DNA from 3 places in the Bradyrhizobium sp. WYCCWR 13022 genome. Region 2 is predicted to be linked to each of the others. Evidence: predicted binding sites of a transcription regulator. Region 2 holds the regulator's gene; each other region holds the start of a gene.
What was found. The regulator HrcA, encoded in region 2, represses chaperone genes, less so after heat shock. The targets are predictions, from matches to a motif close to GTTAGCACTCNCNNNNNGNGAGTGCTAAC.
Positions count from the first base shown of each region.

Region 1: the regulator HrcA is predicted to act here: its motif matches at 2,598-2,626, upstream of QY049_RS20020 (co-chaperone GroES).
Region 3: the regulator HrcA is predicted to act here: its motif matches at 3,757-3,785, upstream of groES (co-chaperone GroES).

Region 1 covers NZ_JAUIZJ010000012.1:121,045-126,686, reverse strand. The annotation lists gene groL (chaperonin GroEL) at 555-2,195, opposite strand; gene QY049_RS20020 (co-chaperone GroES) at 2,242-2,556, opposite strand; partial or broken gene QY049_RS20015 (IS3 family transposase) at 3,806-4,461, opposite strand; gene QY049_RS20010 (aminotransferase class I/II-fold pyridoxal phosphate-dependent enzyme) at 4,869-5,072, opposite strand; partial or broken gene QY049_RS20005 (DegT/DnrJ/EryC1/StrS family aminotransferase) at 5,162-5,341, opposite strand.
Region 2 covers NZ_JAUIZJ010000025.1:354,804-360,445, reverse strand. The annotation lists gene rdgB (RdgB/HAM1 family non-canonical purine NTP pyrophosphatase) at 1-321, opposite strand, end outside; gene rph (ribonuclease PH) at 333-1,046, opposite strand; gene hrcA (heat-inducible transcriptional repressor HrcA) at 1,215-2,303, shown strand; gene grpE (nucleotide exchange factor GrpE) at 2,402-3,007, shown strand; gene pncA (bifunctional nicotinamidase/pyrazinamidase) at 3,068-3,787, opposite strand; gene QY049_RS31545 (hypothetical protein) at 3,917-4,855, opposite strand; gene dnaK (molecular chaperone DnaK) at 5,253-5,642, shown strand, end outside.
Region 3 covers NZ_JAUIZJ010000001.1:52,717-58,358, forward strand. The annotation lists gene QY049_RS00260 (MFS transporter) at 1-975, opposite strand, end outside; gene QY049_RS00265 (NupC/NupG family nucleoside CNT transporter) at 1,137-2,387, shown strand; gene QY049_RS00270 (cupin domain-containing protein) at 2,461-3,000, opposite strand; gene QY049_RS00275 (usg protein) at 3,137-3,424, opposite strand; gene groES (co-chaperone GroES) at 3,828-4,142, shown strand; gene groL (chaperonin GroEL) at 4,188-5,642, shown strand, end outside.

The DNA of each region.
Region 1 (5,642 bases), on a different contig from region 2:
AATTAAGCCCTTCGAATCTGTCTTGGCCTTGCATCGCTGTCTTTACGTCATGGCGCGCAGCCACGGCTGGCGCCATGGCGTCGACCACCGCCGGTACGAACTGCGGAACGTCCGCTTTTGTTGCCGGCGCCAGGTAAACACCTGTTGCGGTATCAGCCCGTGTCGTCGGGCATCTCGTCGCCGCCAGCGCCCACGAGTTTTGGCCGAGTGATATGCCTCGATAATGCTGCGCCGCGCTCGAGCATAGCTCTATAAGCCGCGCGACCATGCGTCCGCGAGTCTAAACGAAATGCTCAGGTCCGAGAATTATAAGGCTAACGTTTCTCATCTGCGACCTGCCGTGTGGGTAAACAAAAACCTGATCTGACGATCAGCCAAGGCACGAAGGCAATGCGCAACGGAACCAATCGTGCCGGCCGTTTAGACGGTCCACGCCTAAAAAAGGGTAACCCCGGCATTGCTGCCAGGGTTTGTGCTGTTGGATTTTGCTCAGCGAGATCCCGGATCGGCGGTACACCGCTTGCGCGCTGCACCGCGTCCGGGACGACTCGTCGTTAGAAGTCCATGCCGCCCATGCCGCCGGCGGGGGGCATCGCGGGGCCGGCAGCGGCCTTCTTCGGCAGCTCGGCGACCATGGCTTCGGTGGTGATCAGGAGCGCTGCAACGGAGGCTGCGTTCTGGATCGCGGTGCGGACCACCTTGGTCGGGTCGATGATGCCTTTGGAGACCAGGTTGCCGTATTCGCCGGTCTGGCTGTCGAAGCCGTAGGCGTACTGGTCCTTCTCCAGGATCTTGCCGATGATCACCGAGCCGTCTTCACCGGCGTTGATCGCGATCTGGCGAGCGGGAGCCGACAGCGCCTTGCGCACGATCTCGACGCCGGTCTTCTGGTCGTCGTTCTTGGTGCGCAGGCCCTTGAGCTGCTCGGAGGCACGGAGCAGGGCGACGCCGCCGCCCGGGACGATGCCTTCCTCGACAGCCGCGCGGGTCGCATGCATCGCGTCATCAACGCGATCCTTGCGCTCCTTCACCTCGACCTCGGTCGCGCCGCCGACGCGGATCACCGCGACGCCGCCTGCGAGCTTGGCAAGACGCTCCTGGAGCTTCTCACGGTCGTAGTCCGAGGTGGTCTCCTCGATCTGCGCCTTGATCTGGGCCACGCGCGCCTCGATGTCGGCCTTCTTGCCGGCGCCATTGACGATCGTGGTGTTCTCCTTGTCGATCATCACCTTCTTGGCGCGACCGAGCATGTTGAGCGTGACGTTCTCGAGCTTGATGCCGAGATCTTCCGAGATCGCCTGGCCGCCGATCAGGATCGCGATGTCCTGCAGCATGGCCTTGCGGCGATCGCCGAAGCCCGGAGCCTTGACGGCCGCGACCTTCAGGCCGCCGCGCAGACGGTTCACAACAAGCGTGGCCAAGGCCTCGCCTTCGACGTCCTCGGCGACGATGACCAGCGGCTTGCCGGTCTGCACCACGGCCTCGAGCAGCGGCAGCAGCTCGTTCAGCGAGGAGAGCTTCTTCTCGTTGATGAGGATGTAGGCGTCGTCCATCTCAACGCGCATCTTGTCGGCGTTGGTGACGAAGTAGGGCGAGATGTAGCCGCGGTCGAACTGCATGCCCTCGACGACGTCGAGCTCGGTCTCGAGCGACTTGGCTTCCTCGACGGTGATGACACCCTCGTTGCCGACCTTCTTCATGGCGTCGGAGAGGAACTTGCCGATCTCCTGGTCGCCGTTGGCCGAGATGGTGCCGACCTGGGCGATCTCGTCGTTCGAGGTGACCTTCTTGGAGTTCTTCTGGAGGTCTGCAACCACAGCCTCGACCGCGAGGTCGATACCGCGCTTGAGGTCCATCGGGTTCATGCCGGCGGCGACCGACTTGGCGCCTTCCTTCACGATCGCCTGGGCCAGCACGGTGGCGGTGGTGGTGCCGTCGCCGGCCGCGTCAGCGGACTTCGAGGCGACTTCGCGCACCATCTGGGCGCCCATGTTCTCGAACTTGTCGTCGAGCTCGATCTCCTTGGCGACGGTGACGCCGTCCTTGGTGATGCGGGGAGCGCCGAACGACTTGTCGAGCACGACGTTGCGGCCCTTCGGACCGAGCGTGACCTTCACCGCGTTGGCGAGGACGTCGACGCCGCGCAGCATCTTGTCGCGCGCTTCAACCGAGAATTTGACTTCTTTGGCTGCCATCTGGAATTTTCCTTAAGGTGTTTGACTGGAGGGAGGAGGGAGGCTCTTAAGCCGCCTTCTTCTTGGACTCGGCGACCTCGAGAACGCCCATCACGTCGCTCTCCTTCATGATCAGCAGGTCCTGGCCGTCGATCTTGACCTCGGTGCCGGACCACTTGCCGAACAGCACGCGGTCGCCGACCTTCAGGTCGATCGGGATCAGCTTGCCAGCTTCGTCGCGGCCACCGGGGCCGACGGCGACGACTTCGCCCTGGGAGGGCTTTTCCTTGGCAGTGTCGGGAATGATGATGCCGCCAGCGGTCTTCTCTTCTGCGTCGATGCGCTTGACCACGACGCGGTCGTGAAGCGGACGGAATTTCATGCAGTCCTCCTAATATTTGCACGAGTTGAGACTTCAACCTTGTGAGCAATCGATGCCTACGAGTGCTAGCGCAGACGCAGCTGAAATAGGACGGGGCTTCTACAGGAGCAAGAGCTTCCAGCAAAAAATCACACTCAGAAGTCGTCTCTGCCAGAATCATTTATCGTAGCTAACTGGCCCGGCCGCTATTAGCGCAGTGTGAGGTTGCCCTGCTCGGCCGAGGTCTGCACGATTTCGCGGCGGATGCTCTTGGCCTGGAAGAACGCTCAGACATTGGTGCGCTCGAGAGTCTTAGTAGTTGCTAAAGCCATTCTTGGTCTCATTGACTGCTCGGATACGGCTCCGGCCGAAACGAACCCTAGCGCTGATGAACGCGCGACGTAACAGGAGTTCGCCGGGCTTGCTTCAGTGGACGGAATTCTCATCGAGTTAGCCGCGACATCCGCAACAGCCAAGGAGTGTGAACAGGTTCGGGATGCCGTCTCGTTCTAGGCAAGCCGATCTTGAAAAATAGCGCCTTTTTTCATCTCGCTCCATCGCTAACCTTGGCAGTTGACCGGAGCTGGATGAAAGCGGCCAGGGGCCGGCGGCGACCTCTTCAAGGAGCTGAACGAAACGCCCGCGCGGGAGAACTGAATCAAGACGAGATCAGCGCTCACGCAAAGTTCAATCGCGCTTCGTCCGCCCTTCTTCCGCGGTGATGCTGATGATCGTATACGCATGCTTCTCGCGTCTTATATTGCGACGAGATGGGCTTCCGGGGAGGCAACGAGATGCAACGCCCCCGGTTTCACCGCATCTTCTTCAGACCGCTCGCGAAGAGTGGGGGCGGCACACGACTGGATCGGGGGATACGCCGAGTCCGCCCCCGCATCACCTTGAGAGGATTGGTGACGCGAGTTTGAAGGTAGCAAACAAGGCGATAGCGTAGCTACTGCAACTATCTCACACCAGGATGGCTCGCATGAGGGTTGAATCGGCCGTGGCGATAGGTTGTATGCTGTTGGGTCCTCGGGTGTCCCGGCTGTGCGGAGAGAAGAAATGCCGATTGTCACGACAGCGAGCGCAAGTGACGGACAAAGAACATTGCAGACAAGACGAAAGATGTGGTTCGGAGCCTAACATCCATCAGCAACAATGCTTCGATTTTCGCCGTTAGTCGCCCCGCTCAACGCGGTCTTCAATCTCGATAGTGCGTCAGACTGACCTCTTTTTGCGCTCTGATCTTCCCCCGAGAAAGCGGACGGGTTTAAGCGGCTTTTAGCTCCATCTCGATCGGAGGGATATATCCGATGGCGGAATAGAGCCTGGTTCGATTGGAGAAGCCCGCGATGAAGGCGAAGATGTCGCGCCGGGCTTCGGCACGGGTCTGGTACTGACGATGATGAACGAGCTCGGTCTTGAGGGTGTGGAAGAACCTCTCCATCGGGGCATTGTCGTAGCAGTCGATGCGTCAGGCCCGCGGCGGTAAGGGCCGCGCGATACTCGTGTGAAGCGTACTGCACTCCGCGATCGGAATGATGGACCAATCCGGCGTCCGGCCGCTGCTGGCGAAGCGCCATCGTCAGTGCGGAGGAGACGAGTTCGACCCGCATGTGATCCGGCATCGCCCAACCGACGATCTTGCGGCTGAAGAGGTCCATGACGGCTGCCAGGTACAGCCAGTCCTCCGCCGTGGGACGTAGGTGATATCGGCCAGCCAGACCCGGTTTGGGGCCGCGGCGGTGAAGTCGCGCGCGATCAGGTTTGGTGCGATCGGCAGATTGTGGCGACTGTCGGTGGTGCGGACGCGACATGGCGGCGCCATGATCGCCCGAATGCCATGCCGTCGCATCAGCCGTTCGATCCGGCCACGGCTGGCCCACGTCCCCGCGTCCGCAGGGCGGCGTGGACTCGAGAACTGCCGCTGGCTGCTCTCGCGATGGACCTGCCGGATCTCGGCATCGGCGTCGCCTGCGTGGTGGGCCGCCACGCCGCCGATGCCGGCTCCTGCCGGAATTTGTCTATCCAGCGGCGCAGCACCGCGCAGACCGAGCTCCTTGGCGACCGATCCGATCGATCGACCACTCGATACCGCCAGTTCAACGGCCTAGCGTTTGTAGTCCTCTGTGAACCATCGAAGTTGACGTTCTGGCATTCGATACCTCCGGGCTCTCTGAGCTACTACAGGTGTCCACTTATTCGGAGGAGGTGCAGAAGTCCTATCTCACGAGCGTCAGAAAGGCGCCGATGCATCAGCCGCTCAGAGCAGCCGTCATGGATTTTGAGGTGGTGCATGATCGCGTGCTGCGCGATCACATTGGCGTTCGAGGTCATATGTCCCTGCAACTTCCTGGCCGCAGAAACGATCTCCGGGGGGCTGCTAAATAGCCCAGTCGCCAGCGAGTGATCGCCAGTTCCTTGGAGAAAGCGTTGACCAGGATCGTCCGTGAACGTACGCCGGGCTGCGCCATGACAATCGATTCATGGCGCTCACGAGTGAATACGAAGCTGGAATAGCATTCGTCGGAAAAGATCCATAACTGGTAGTTGATGCGAGGCCTCCGATAGCTCGAAGGGTACTTCGATCATAGACTGCACCAGTAGGATTGTTGGGCGAGTTGACGATAATGGATTTCGTGCGCGGTGTACCAGCGGCGCGGATTGCGTCAATATCGGAATTATATCGGGGCGGGCGGGCATCAACGAACACGGGTTTTGCGCCAGCGAGAAGAACCTGGGACGGGAATGTCGGCCGGCAGGGACGAATGGCGATGGCCTCGTCACCCGGATCCAGCAGAGCCAACGCAACATTGAGCAGCCCTTGTTTTGCATCCGCTTCGAGACTCTAACTGCCGCTGGATGAACATTCAGTGGCAGGTCAGCAGTTATAACGATATCGTTCAAATGCCAGCCGATGCCGGTTTCCGATGACAGCTTTTCGGCAACGGCGCTGCGAAGCGGCGTCAGGCCGATGGCATCCGTATAGCGGTTTATCTTGGCCTTGATGGCGGCAATTGCCCCCTCGCGGGCCGATGATGGTGGATCGATGATCACTTCACCCGCCGCCAGATCGATGATCGGACGGCGCCATCGGCAGCTAACTT
Region 2 (5,642 bases):
GATCTGCGCCATCGCTGCGGCAAAGTCCTTCGAGGGACCGGCCCAGCGCGCGCTGTAGATGCCCGGTGCGCCGTCGAGCGCGTCGACCACGATGCCGGAATCGTCGGCGAAGGACGGAAGCCCGGTGGCCTGCGCCGCCGCGATCGCCTTGATCGCGGCGTTGCTGCGGAAGTCGTTGCCGGTCTCGTCGGGCTCGCCCAAGCCGAGCTCGCCGGCCGACACCACCTCGATGCCGTGCGGCGCGAGCAGCTCCTTCATCTCGGCGAGCTTGCCGGGATTATGGGTCGCGATGACCAGCTTTCCGGTGATTCGGCGGTGCATGGGCCTATTGACTACGCGACAGCCAGTTTCTGCAAGTCCACCAGACGCGCGATACCCTTCTGCGCCAGTGCGATCAGCTTCAGGAACTCGTCCTGCGTGAACGGCTCGCGTTCCGCGGTGCCCTGCACCTCGATGATGCGGCCGTCGCCGGTCATGACGAAATTGGCGTCGGTCTCGGCTTCGGAATCCTCGGCATAGTCGAGATCCAACACCGGCGTGCCGTTGTAGATGCCGCAGGAGATCGCGGCGACGTTGTCGCGCATGACGTTGGCCTTGACCATGTTGCGCGTCTTCATCCAGTTGATGCAGTCGGCGAGCGCGACCCAGGCGCCGGTGATCGAGGCGGTGCGGGTGCCGCCGTCGGCCTGGAGCACGTCGCAATCGACCGTGATCTGGCGCTCACCGAGCGCTTCGAGATCGACGATGGTGCGAAGCGAGCGGCCGATCAGACGCTGGATCTCGACGGTGCGGCCGCTCTGCTTGCCGGCGGCGGCCTCGCGGCGGGTCCGTTCGGAGGTCGCGCGCGGCAGCATGCCGTATTCGGCGGTGACCCAGCCGCGCCCCTGGCCCTTCAGCCACGGCGGCAGGCGGTCTTCCAGCGTGGCGGTGACGAGCACGTGGGTGTCGCCGAATTTCACGAGGCAGGAGCCTTCCGCATATTTGACCACGCCACGCTCCAGCGTCACGGGGCGCAATTCGTCGGGCGCACGGCGGCTTGGCCGCATGGGAATCCTCCAAAACTCGCAAGGAATAGGCTGTTCGCGGTGCTTGTAGGTGGGGTGAGGGTGAGCAGCAAGGCTTTTTCACCCCCTGATGTCCACCCCGCAAACGCCACGCTTGTCAGACGCGCCCGGGATGGACAAATTACAAGCAACTGACAGGAGTTACCGTCTGTGGCCCATCACGATCCGATCCATCTGATCGCGCCGCGCGCGGGCCTCGCCCAGCTCAACGAGCGTTCCCGCGACATCTTTCGTCAAATTGTCGAAAGCTACCTCGCGACCGGCGAGCCCGTGGGCTCGCGCAACATTTCGCGCTTGATCGCGATGCCGCTGTCGCCGGCCTCGGTCCGCAACGTCATGGCCGATCTGGAACAGCTCGGCCTGATCTATGCCCCGCACACCTCGGCCGGCCGGCTGCCGACGGAACTCGGCCTGCGCTTCTTCGTCGATGCCCTGATGCAGGTCGGCGATCTCAACGAGGCCGAACGGCAGTCGATCCAGAGCCAGCTCGCCACCGTCGGGCACGCCCAATCGGTGGAAGCGGCGCTGGACCAGGCGCTGACCCGGCTTTCGGGGCTGACGCGCGCCGCAGCCGTGGTGCTGACGCCAAAATCCAATGCCCGGCTGAAGCACATCGAATTCGTCCGATTGGAACCCGAGAAGGCGCTGGTGATCCTGGTCGGCGAGGACGGCCAGGTCGAAAACCGCGTGCTGACGCTGCCGCCTGGGGTTCCTTCCTCGGCCATGACCGAAGCCGGCAATTTCCTCAATGCGCGAATTCGGGGGCGGACGCTCGCCGAAGCGCGGCTCGAGCTCGAAACCGCGCTCGGCGAGGCCCGCGCCGAGCTCGATCAATTGGCGCAAAAGGTGATCTCGGCGGGAATCGCAAGCTGGTCGGGCGGCGAGAACGAGGACCGTCAGCTCATCGTTCGCGGCCACGCCAATCTGCTGGAAGACCTGCATGCGCTGGAGGATCTCGAGCGCGTCAGGTTGCTGTTCGAGGATCTCGAGACCAAGCGCGGCGTGATCGATCTGCTCGGGCGGGCCGAAACCGCCGAAGGCGTCAGGATCTTCATTGGCAGCGAGAACAAGCTGTTTTCCCTGTCGGGCTCCTCCACCATCATCTCACCCTATCGGGATGCCGCCGGCCACATCGTCGGTGTTTTGGGCGTGATCGGGCCGACACGGCTGAATTATGCCCGCGTGATCCCGACCGTGGACTACGCCGCCCGCATCGTCAGTCGCCTGCTGGGGGGCTGACCGGCATTTGAGCCGATCACGGGCGCTTGATTTTCAGCGCCCGAAGCACGATATCCGGGCCAGAAAAATCCCGTGAGACGAGTTCGAGAAGAGAGCCGATGACCGATCGAGACCGGCAACCCGAAGACACGACTGCTGCGACCGGCGAGCCCGTGGTGTCGAAGCCCTACATCATGCCTGATGATCCCGAGCCCGGTTCGGTGGAATTGCTGCAGAAGGAAGCCGCCGAGGCGCGCGACCGCATGCTGCGGACGCTGGCCGAGATGGAGAATCTGCGCAAGCGCACCGCCAAGGAAGTCGCCGACTCCAAACTCTACGGCGTCACCGGCTTTGCCCGCGACGTGCTCGACATCGCCGACAACCTTCAACGCGCGCTCGATGCCGTTCCGGCCGAAGCGCGTGCCGCCGCCGATCCCGGCCTGATCGCGCTGATCGAAGGCGTCGAGCTCACCGAGCGTTCGCTGCTCAGCGCGCTGGAAAAGCACGGCGTGAAGAAGTTCGACCCGCAGGGCCAGAAGTTCGACCCGAACTTCCAGCAGGCCATGTACGAGGTGCCTGATGCGTCGGTGCCCGCGGGCACCGTGGTGCAGGTCATGCAGGCCGGCTACACCATCGGCGAGCGCGTGCTGCGCCCGGCGCTGGTCGGCGTCGCCAAGGGCGGCGCGAAGCCTGCGCCCGCGGCGAACAGCAACGAAGCGAACTGAGTTTTGGCGTCATTCCGGGGCGATGCGAAGCATCGCGCCCGGAACGACTGCGCGAAATCCTTACGCGCTCGCGATATCCGCAGACTGGATCCGCTTCACGCCGGCCTTGGCCATGTCGGCCCAGGCCTTTGCCAGCGAGCCCTGCGTATCGATGCCGCGGCAGGCGTCCTCCACGACATAGACCTCAAAACCCGCCTTGCGCGCATCGAGCGCGGTCCACGCGACGCAGAAGTCGGTGGCGAGACCCGCAACGAAGACGCGCTTGATCTTGCGCGACTTCAGATAGGCGGCGAGGCCTGTCGTTGTCTTGCCGTCGGCTTCGAGGAACGCCGAATAGCTGTCGACGTCCTTGTGGAAGCCCTTGCGGATGATGAGCTCGGCCTGCGGGATCGAGAGATCCTTCGAGAGCGAGGCGCCGTCGGTGCCCTGCACGCAATGGTCGGGCCATAGCACCTGCTTGCCGTAGGGCAGGTCGATGGTCTCGAACGGCTTCTTGCCCGAATGAGCAGATGCGAAGGAAACGTGGCCGGGCGTGTGCCAGTCCTGCGTCATCACGACGTTCGCAAACGCCTTCGCCATCTTGTTGATGACGGGCACGACCTGCTCGCCTTCCTTCACCGCGAGGCTGCCGCCGGGCAGGAAGCAGTTCTGCACGTCGATCACGAGCAGCGCGGAAGCGTCGTCCGGCTTGATCGTCGCTGCCGCGAACAGCGCCGATGGAGCGAAGCTCGCAAGCGCGGTCGTCCCCAGCGCGGCCAAGATCTGTCGTCGATTGAGCATCGTCCGCCTCCCCTCCAGGATGATCTAAAGCTGATCCAACGGAGAGAAGCCTAGTTCCGTTCGTGTACGAACGAAAGCCCGAAAATACAGCCGGCTCTGGTGAACGCTTGGGCTGTCAGCCCCGGGGTCCTACCCCTTCGGCTGGATGCCGTCGCGCACGGCGCGGAAGCGGGTGAAGGCGTCGGACCATTGGTCTCGCGGGGCGCTGGCGATGATGCGCAGCGAGGTGCCGCCGCCGAAGCGGATCCACTGCACGACCGTCACCGGGGTCTTGTCCTTGCCGCTGACGCCGTCGATCCGGGTCTCGAAGCCGGGCTGGCTGTTGATGCGGATCGGCTCCGACATGGTGATCCTGGTTTCGCGCAAGCCCGGGATCTGAAGCGCCGCCTCCTGGGCGAAGCGGGCGCGGTCGTCGGCCTGCTGCGGGGTGGCGCCGATCAGGCCGAGGATCATGAACGGCTTCGATTCGTAGCCCGAACTTTCATTGCCGTCGGCCAGGATGATGCTCGAACCCGGCACCAGCGTACGAACGTCCTTGAATCCGGCGAGATCGGTGACCTTGAACGGCAACAGCCCGATCTGCTCGTCGGCCGACACCTCCTTGCGGATGGTGGCGGTCGCAAACATCTGCCGTACCGCCTCGTCGGTGTAGATCTTCGAGGCGTTCTCGGGGACTTGCACCGCGACATAGCCGGAGAAGCCGGTGCCCGGCACGATCATCGAATAGCGCTTCACCAGCGTGTCGCCGGCCTTGCCGCTTTCGGCGGTAAAATAGGCAAGGCCCGCCGATGTCTCGATCTTGTCCGGCTTGACGCCGTTGGTGCCGGCCGGATTGGCGTTGAAGGCGCTGACGACCTCGTTGTAGGCCGCCGGCGGCAACTCGGTGATCAGCACCTTGACGCTGCCGTCCTCGTTCTCGAAACCCGGAAAGGTCTTCGACTTGCTGAGGCCGACCAGCGGCACCATGCCGAGACGCAGACCCGGCGGATACACGGCGTCGGCGGCAAGGGCCGGAAGCGCGGAGGCCACCAGGAGGGCGAGCGCGGCGAGGGGGCGGATCAGCTTCATGGGCACTCTGATTGGTTCATATTGAGGCCATTCGATGGTGGGCCACCGGGCCGATTTGTCGCGCGAAGCAGCCCCTTGACGAGGCTGTCCGGCCGGCCCGCCTTTTAGCGGGTTTGGTGGGCCGGTAACAGGGCAGGGCGGATCGCGCCGGCGGGGCTGGCAGTTGGCCGAACCTGTTAACAATTCCTCACCCGCAACTACGGTGAAGCCCGGATAGGATCTTCCAAAACCCAATGTTTTCACGGTCCAAACTTGCGTTCGGTCCTTGCGGCCCCCTCCCCCCCTCCTATATGAGCCTCAATCATCGCAATATCGCGGATGTTTGATCTTAGGGGGTTTCGGTTCGGGTGCCTTCTGGGCCCAGCCAACCTGCCGCAAAAAGAAGGATATCAGGACCATGGGAAAGGTCATTGGGATCGACCTCGGCACCACGAATTCGTGCGTCGCCGTGATGGATGGCAAAAACGCCAAAGTTATCGAGAATTCCGAAGGCATGCGCACGACGCCTTCGATCGTCGCCGTGACTGACGACGGTGAGCGCCTCGTCGGCCAGCCTGCCAAGCGCCAGGCCGTCACCAATCCTGAGCGTACGTTCTTCGCAGTGAAGCGCCTCATCGGCCGCCGCTACGACGACCCCATGGTCGAGAAGGACAAGAAGCTCGTTCCGTACAAGATCGTGAAGGCTTCCAATGGCGACGCCTGGGTCGAGGCCGACGGCCAGACCTATTCGCCCTCGCAGGTCTCGGCGTTCATCCTGCAGAAGATGAAGGAGACCGCGGAAGCCCAT
Region 3 (5,642 bases), on a different contig from region 2:
CAAGACGGCGAGCGACAGCACCGACAGCCACATCCAGGACGACAGCGCGAACACGATGGTGGCGATGCCGAACACGATCACCGCCTGGAACATGCGCAGGCCAACGTGCCGTGTAATCGAATGGCGCGCCAGGATCGTGGTCATCAAGAGCGCACCAACCGCCGGTGCGGCGCGGAGCACGCCGAGCCCGACCGGGCCGGTCTGGAGGATGTCGCGGGCATAGATCGGCAGCAGCGCGGTGACGCCGCCGAACAGCACCGCGAACAGATCGAGCGAGATGGTGCCGAGTATCGCCGGGCTCTGGCGGATGAAGCGGACGCCGGCGAAGATGTTGTCCTCGTCCGTCCCCTCCTTGGCGACCGCCTGCGGGCGCGGCTGGATGAACCCGGTCAGGATCATCCCGACAATCCAGAACACCAACATCAGGGCATAGGCCAGATGCGGCGCGATCGCGTAAGCAAAGCCGCCGAGTGCGGGCCCGGTGATGGTCGCGACCTGACCGGCCCCGCTGGCCACCGCCGTCGCGCGCTGGAGCGATCCTTGCGGTGCGATCAGCGGCAGCAGCGCCGCGGTGGTCGGGCTCTCGAAGGCGCCGGCAATGCCGAGCACGAAGGTCGCGATGAAGATCTGGACTTCGCTGACCGCGCCGAGATAGGTGATCGCGGCAAGATAAAGCGCGGTCGCCGCTTCCACGAGCTGGCAGAGCTGGACCACACGCTTGCGCTCGAAACGATCCGCGGCATGCCCGGCGACGAAGACGAGCAGTGCCGTCGGCGCGAACTGCACGAGCCCGACCATGCCGAGGTCGAAGGCCGAGCCGGTGAGGTCGTAGATCTGCCAGCCGATCGCCACCGCCGCGATCTGGCTGGAAAAGCGTGACAGGCTGCGCGAGAGCAGGAAGAACAGGAAGGCGCGATGGCGGAGAAGCTCACCGGCGCTGACCGGCGGACTGACGGATACTGGCTGCTCAGACATCGCCTGTTCGGTCACGCTCGGATGGTCCGCCCCTGACGTCGGTAATGCTCCCCGGGTGGCCGACACGGACCTGGATGTCAACAGCGGGACGGCGAGCAACATTCCCGGCATTGCCTTTGCAACGCACGCGCGGCCATAATCATTGGGGGTTTGGGGACATCATGCTGCGGCTGCAATCGACACTCGGCGTTTTCGCATTGCTGCTGATCGCGTTTGCGCTCGCGGAGAATCGCCGCGCGGTCTCGTTGCGCCAGGCGCTGGTCGGTTTCGTCGTCACCTTCGCCACCGCGATCGTGCTGTTGAAGGTGCCGTTCGTGGCGCATGCCTTCGGCGCCATCAACGACGCGGTCGGCGCCATCTCGGCGGCCTCGCGCGCCGGCTCCTCCTTCGTGTTCGGCTATGTCGGCGGCGGCCCCCTGCCCTTCGACCTGAAGGTGCCGGGCGCCGATTTCATCCTGGCGTTCCAGGCGCTGCCGATCGTGCTGGTCATGAGCGTGCTGACGACGCTGCTGTTCTATTGGCGCGTGCTGCCGCCTGTCGTGCGCGGCATGGCCTGGCTGCTGGAGCGCACGCTCGGGGTCGGCGGCGCAGTCGGGCTCTCGACCGCCGCGAACATCTTCCTGGGCATGGTCGAGGCGCCGCTGTTCGTGCGGCCCTATCTGACGCAGATGTCGCGCAGCGAATTGTTTCTGGTGATGACCGGCGGCATGGCCGGCATCGCCGGCACCGTGCTGGTGCTCTACGCGACGCTCCTTGCTCCTCTTATTCCCGATGCGGCCGCGCATTTCGTCATCGCCTCGGTGCTGGGCGCGCCGGCCGCGATCCTCGTCAGCCTGATCATGATCCCCGAGACCTCCGACAAGCGCACCGGCGGGGCGCTGGAGGACCCCGAAATGGCGGTCTCCGGCACCATGGACGCGATCGTGAAAGGCACGGGCGCCGGGATCGAGCTGCTGATCAACATCGTCGCGATGCTCCTGGTGCTGGTGGCGCTGGTCTATCTCGCCAATGCGGTGCTCGGACTGTTGCCTGATATTGGCGGCGCCGCGATCTCGCTGCAGCGCGTGCTGGGACTGATCATGGCGCCGGTGTGCTGGCTGATGGGACTGCCCTGGGACCAGGCCGTCACCGCCGGCAGCCTGATGGGCACCAAGACCGTGCTCAACGAGCTCGTCGCCTATGTCGACTTCTCGAAGCTGCCGCCTGGCACCCTCGATCCGCGCTCGCGCCTGATCATGCTGTACGCCATGTGCGGCTTCGCCAATTTCGCCAGCCTCGGCATCATGATCGGCGGGCTCGGCGTGATGGCGCCGGAGCGGCGCGACGAGATCAACGCGCTGGGTCTGAAGTCGATCGTGTCGGGGACGCTGACGACGTGTCTGATGGGGGCTATCGTGGGGGTGTTGACGTAGGTATCTCTCCGACCGTCATTCCGGAGCGCGACGAAGTCGTGAACCCGGAATGACGGGCGGAGAGACTTGCGCTCTACGCCTTCAACTCGACCGTCCTGAACTCCGCCGGCAGGATCACTTCCAGCAGTTCGACGTCGTCGGAATAATCCAGGATCATGTGCTTGATCTTCGGCGGCTGGGTCCAGGCGCTGCCTTCCAGCATCATCGTCTCGCCCTGCCCGTCCATGTAGGTCTTCACCCAGCCCTTCAGAACATAGACCATCTGGAAGTCGACGTCGTGGAAGTGCAGTTTTGAGACTTCAGCCGGATCGCAGGGACCTTGCAAGCGGATGACATGAGCTTGCGCCAAGCCATGGCTCGCGGCGGCGATACCGAGGTCGCGGTACTTGGCGTAGGCGCGCAGGCCGTCGGCTTTGAAATCCTCCTCGCGGTGATGGCTGATGGCGATGCGCTGCTTGCGGCGTGCGGGCTTCTTCGTCGCGACCCTGGCTGTCGTCGCGCGCGCTTTCGACTTAACCGTCTTGCGCGCTGATGATCGGGCCGCGGGCTTGGTGCCGCTACGCTTCTTCACCGCGGTTACCGCTGCGCTACGCGATTTTGTTTTCTTGGCCATGGGCCGCCTCCCTGTTGTTATGGGGGGAGGCTAGCACAGAAACGGAAGCCGTAGGGCGGTTGGCCGCAGGCGTACCCCGCCGCCCTTCAGACAGCGGCGGATGCGCTTCGCAACTGCGCCCTACGGCATCTCGCCGTCAATGCAGCCGGAACACTCCGTCCACGGCGCGCAGCTCGGCCGGCTTGATCAGCTTGGAATGCGCGACGGTCACCGAATGCAGCGGACCGTCGAGCTTCTCCTGCCAGAACGCGAGGAAGTCGCTCAGCGCGGGGAATTTCGGAAACATGTCGTAGTTCTGCCAGACGTAGGTCTGAAGCAGCGAGGGATGATCCGGCATCCGGTAGAGTATCTGCGCCGTCGTCAGCCCGTAGCCCAACATCTGTTTCCGGAAGTCTTCGGAAACGCCCCCAACCCGCAGTCCCATGCCAACCTCCTTTGCAGGAGCGCATTTCTGGGGTGGCTTGATCCGGTACGCAGCTTACGAGCCACCCGGCGGAGATGCGCTCACATGAGAGAAATGTGACGCAAACTGACAATTCATCTCAAGCCTAAAAGTTTAACAAGTTGTTGAAATTCAATGCTTTAGCAGCAGAGCGCGCACCGTGCTAATACGGCCCCGAGGGGGCCTCGGAGAGGCCTCCGGCATTCGGTTAACGATGGTAAAGAGATTCTGGCAGGCGGGCCTTCAGAGCGCCAATTTTTCTGCTAGAAGCCCTTGCCCCCGCAAATTTCCTGTCCTATTTCAGCTCCGCCTGCGCTAGCACTCGCTGGCGCAGATTGCTAACACGTTGAAATCATCAACTCGTGCAAATGCTTAGGAGAGCTGCATGAAATTCCGTCCGCTTCACGACCGCGTCGTGGTCAAGCGCATCGACGCAGAAGAGAAGACCGCCGGCGGCATCATCATCCCCGACACTGCCAAGGAAAAGCCCTCCCAGGGTGAAGTCGTCGCCGTTGGCCCGGGTGGCCGCGACGAAGCCGGCAAGCTGGTTCCGATCGACCTGAAGGTTGGCGACCGCGTGCTGTTCGGCAAGTGGTCGGGCACCGAAGTCAAGATCGACGGCGAAGACCTGCTGATCATGAAGGAAAGCGACATCATGGGCGTCCTCGACGTCCCCGCTTCCAAGAAGAAGGCGGCCTAACAGCCCCTCTCTCCCTCCAGTCATACACCTCAAGGAAAAATCCAGATGGCAGCCAAAGAAGTCAAATTCTCGGTTGAAGCGCGCGACAAGATGCTGCGCGGCGTCGACGTTCTCGCCAACGCGGTGAAGGTCACGCTCGGTCCGAAGGGCCGCAACGTCGTGCTCGACAAGTCGTTCGGCGCTCCCCGAATCACCAAGGACGGCGTCACCGTCGCAAAGGAGATCGAGCTCGACGACAAGTTCGAGAACATGGGCGCGCAGATGGTGCGCGAAGTCGCCTCGAAGTCCGCCGACGCGGCCGGCGACGGCACCACCACCGCGACCGTGCTCGCCCAGGCGATCGTGAAGGAAGGCGCCAAGTCGGTTGCCGCCGGCATGAACCCGATGGACCTCAAGCGCGGTATCGACCTCGCGGTCGAGGCCGTGGTTGCGGACCTGCAGAAGAACTCCAAGAAGGTCACCTCGAACGACGAGATCGCCCAGGTCGGCACCATCTCGGCGAACGGCGACCAGGAGATCGGCAAGTTCCTCTCCGACGCCATGAAGAAGGTCGGCAACGAGGGTGTCATCACCGTCGAGGAAGCCAAGTCGCTCGAGACCGAACTCGACGTCGTCGAGGGCATGCAGTTCGACCGCGGCTACATCTCGCCCTACTTCGTCACCAACGCCGACAAGATGCGCGTTGAGATGGACGACGCCTACATCCTCATCAACGAGAAGAAGCTCTCCTCGCTGAACGAGCTGCTCCCGCTGCTCGAGGCCGTGGTGCAGACCGGCAAGCCGCTGGTCATCGTCGCCGAGGACGTCGAAGGCGAGGCGCTCGCGACCCTGGTCGTGAACCGTCTGCGCGGCGGCCTGAAGGTCGCGGCCGTCAAGGCTCCGGGCTTCGGCGATCGCCGCAAGGCCATGCTGCAGGACATCGCGATCCTGACCGGCGGCCAGGCGATCTCGGAAGATCTCGGCATCAAGCTCGAGAACGTCACGCTCAACATGCTCGGTCGCGCCAAGAAGGTGATGATCGACAAGGAGAACACCACGATCGTCAACGGCGCCGGCAAGAAGGCCGACATCGAGGCGCGCGTGGCCCAGATCAAGGCGCAGATCGAGGAGACCACCTCGGACTACGACCGCGAGAAGCTCCAGGAGCGTCTGGCCAAGCTCGCTGGCGGCGTCGCGGTGATCCGCGTCGGCGGCGCGACCGAGGTCGAGGTGAAGGAGCGCAAGGATCGCGTTGATGACGCGATGCATGCGACCCGCGCGGCCGTCGAGGAAGGCATCGTCCCGGGCGGCGGCGTCGCCCTGCTCCGTGCCTCCGAGCAGCTCAAGGGCCTGCGCACCAAGAACGACGACCAGAAGACCGGCGTCGAGATCGTGCGCAAGGCGCTGTCGGCCCCCGCTCGCCAGATCGCGATCAACGCCGGTGAAGACGGCTCGGTGATCGTCGGCAAGATCCTGGAGAACAAGGCCTACAATTACGGCTTCGACTCCCAGACCGGCGAA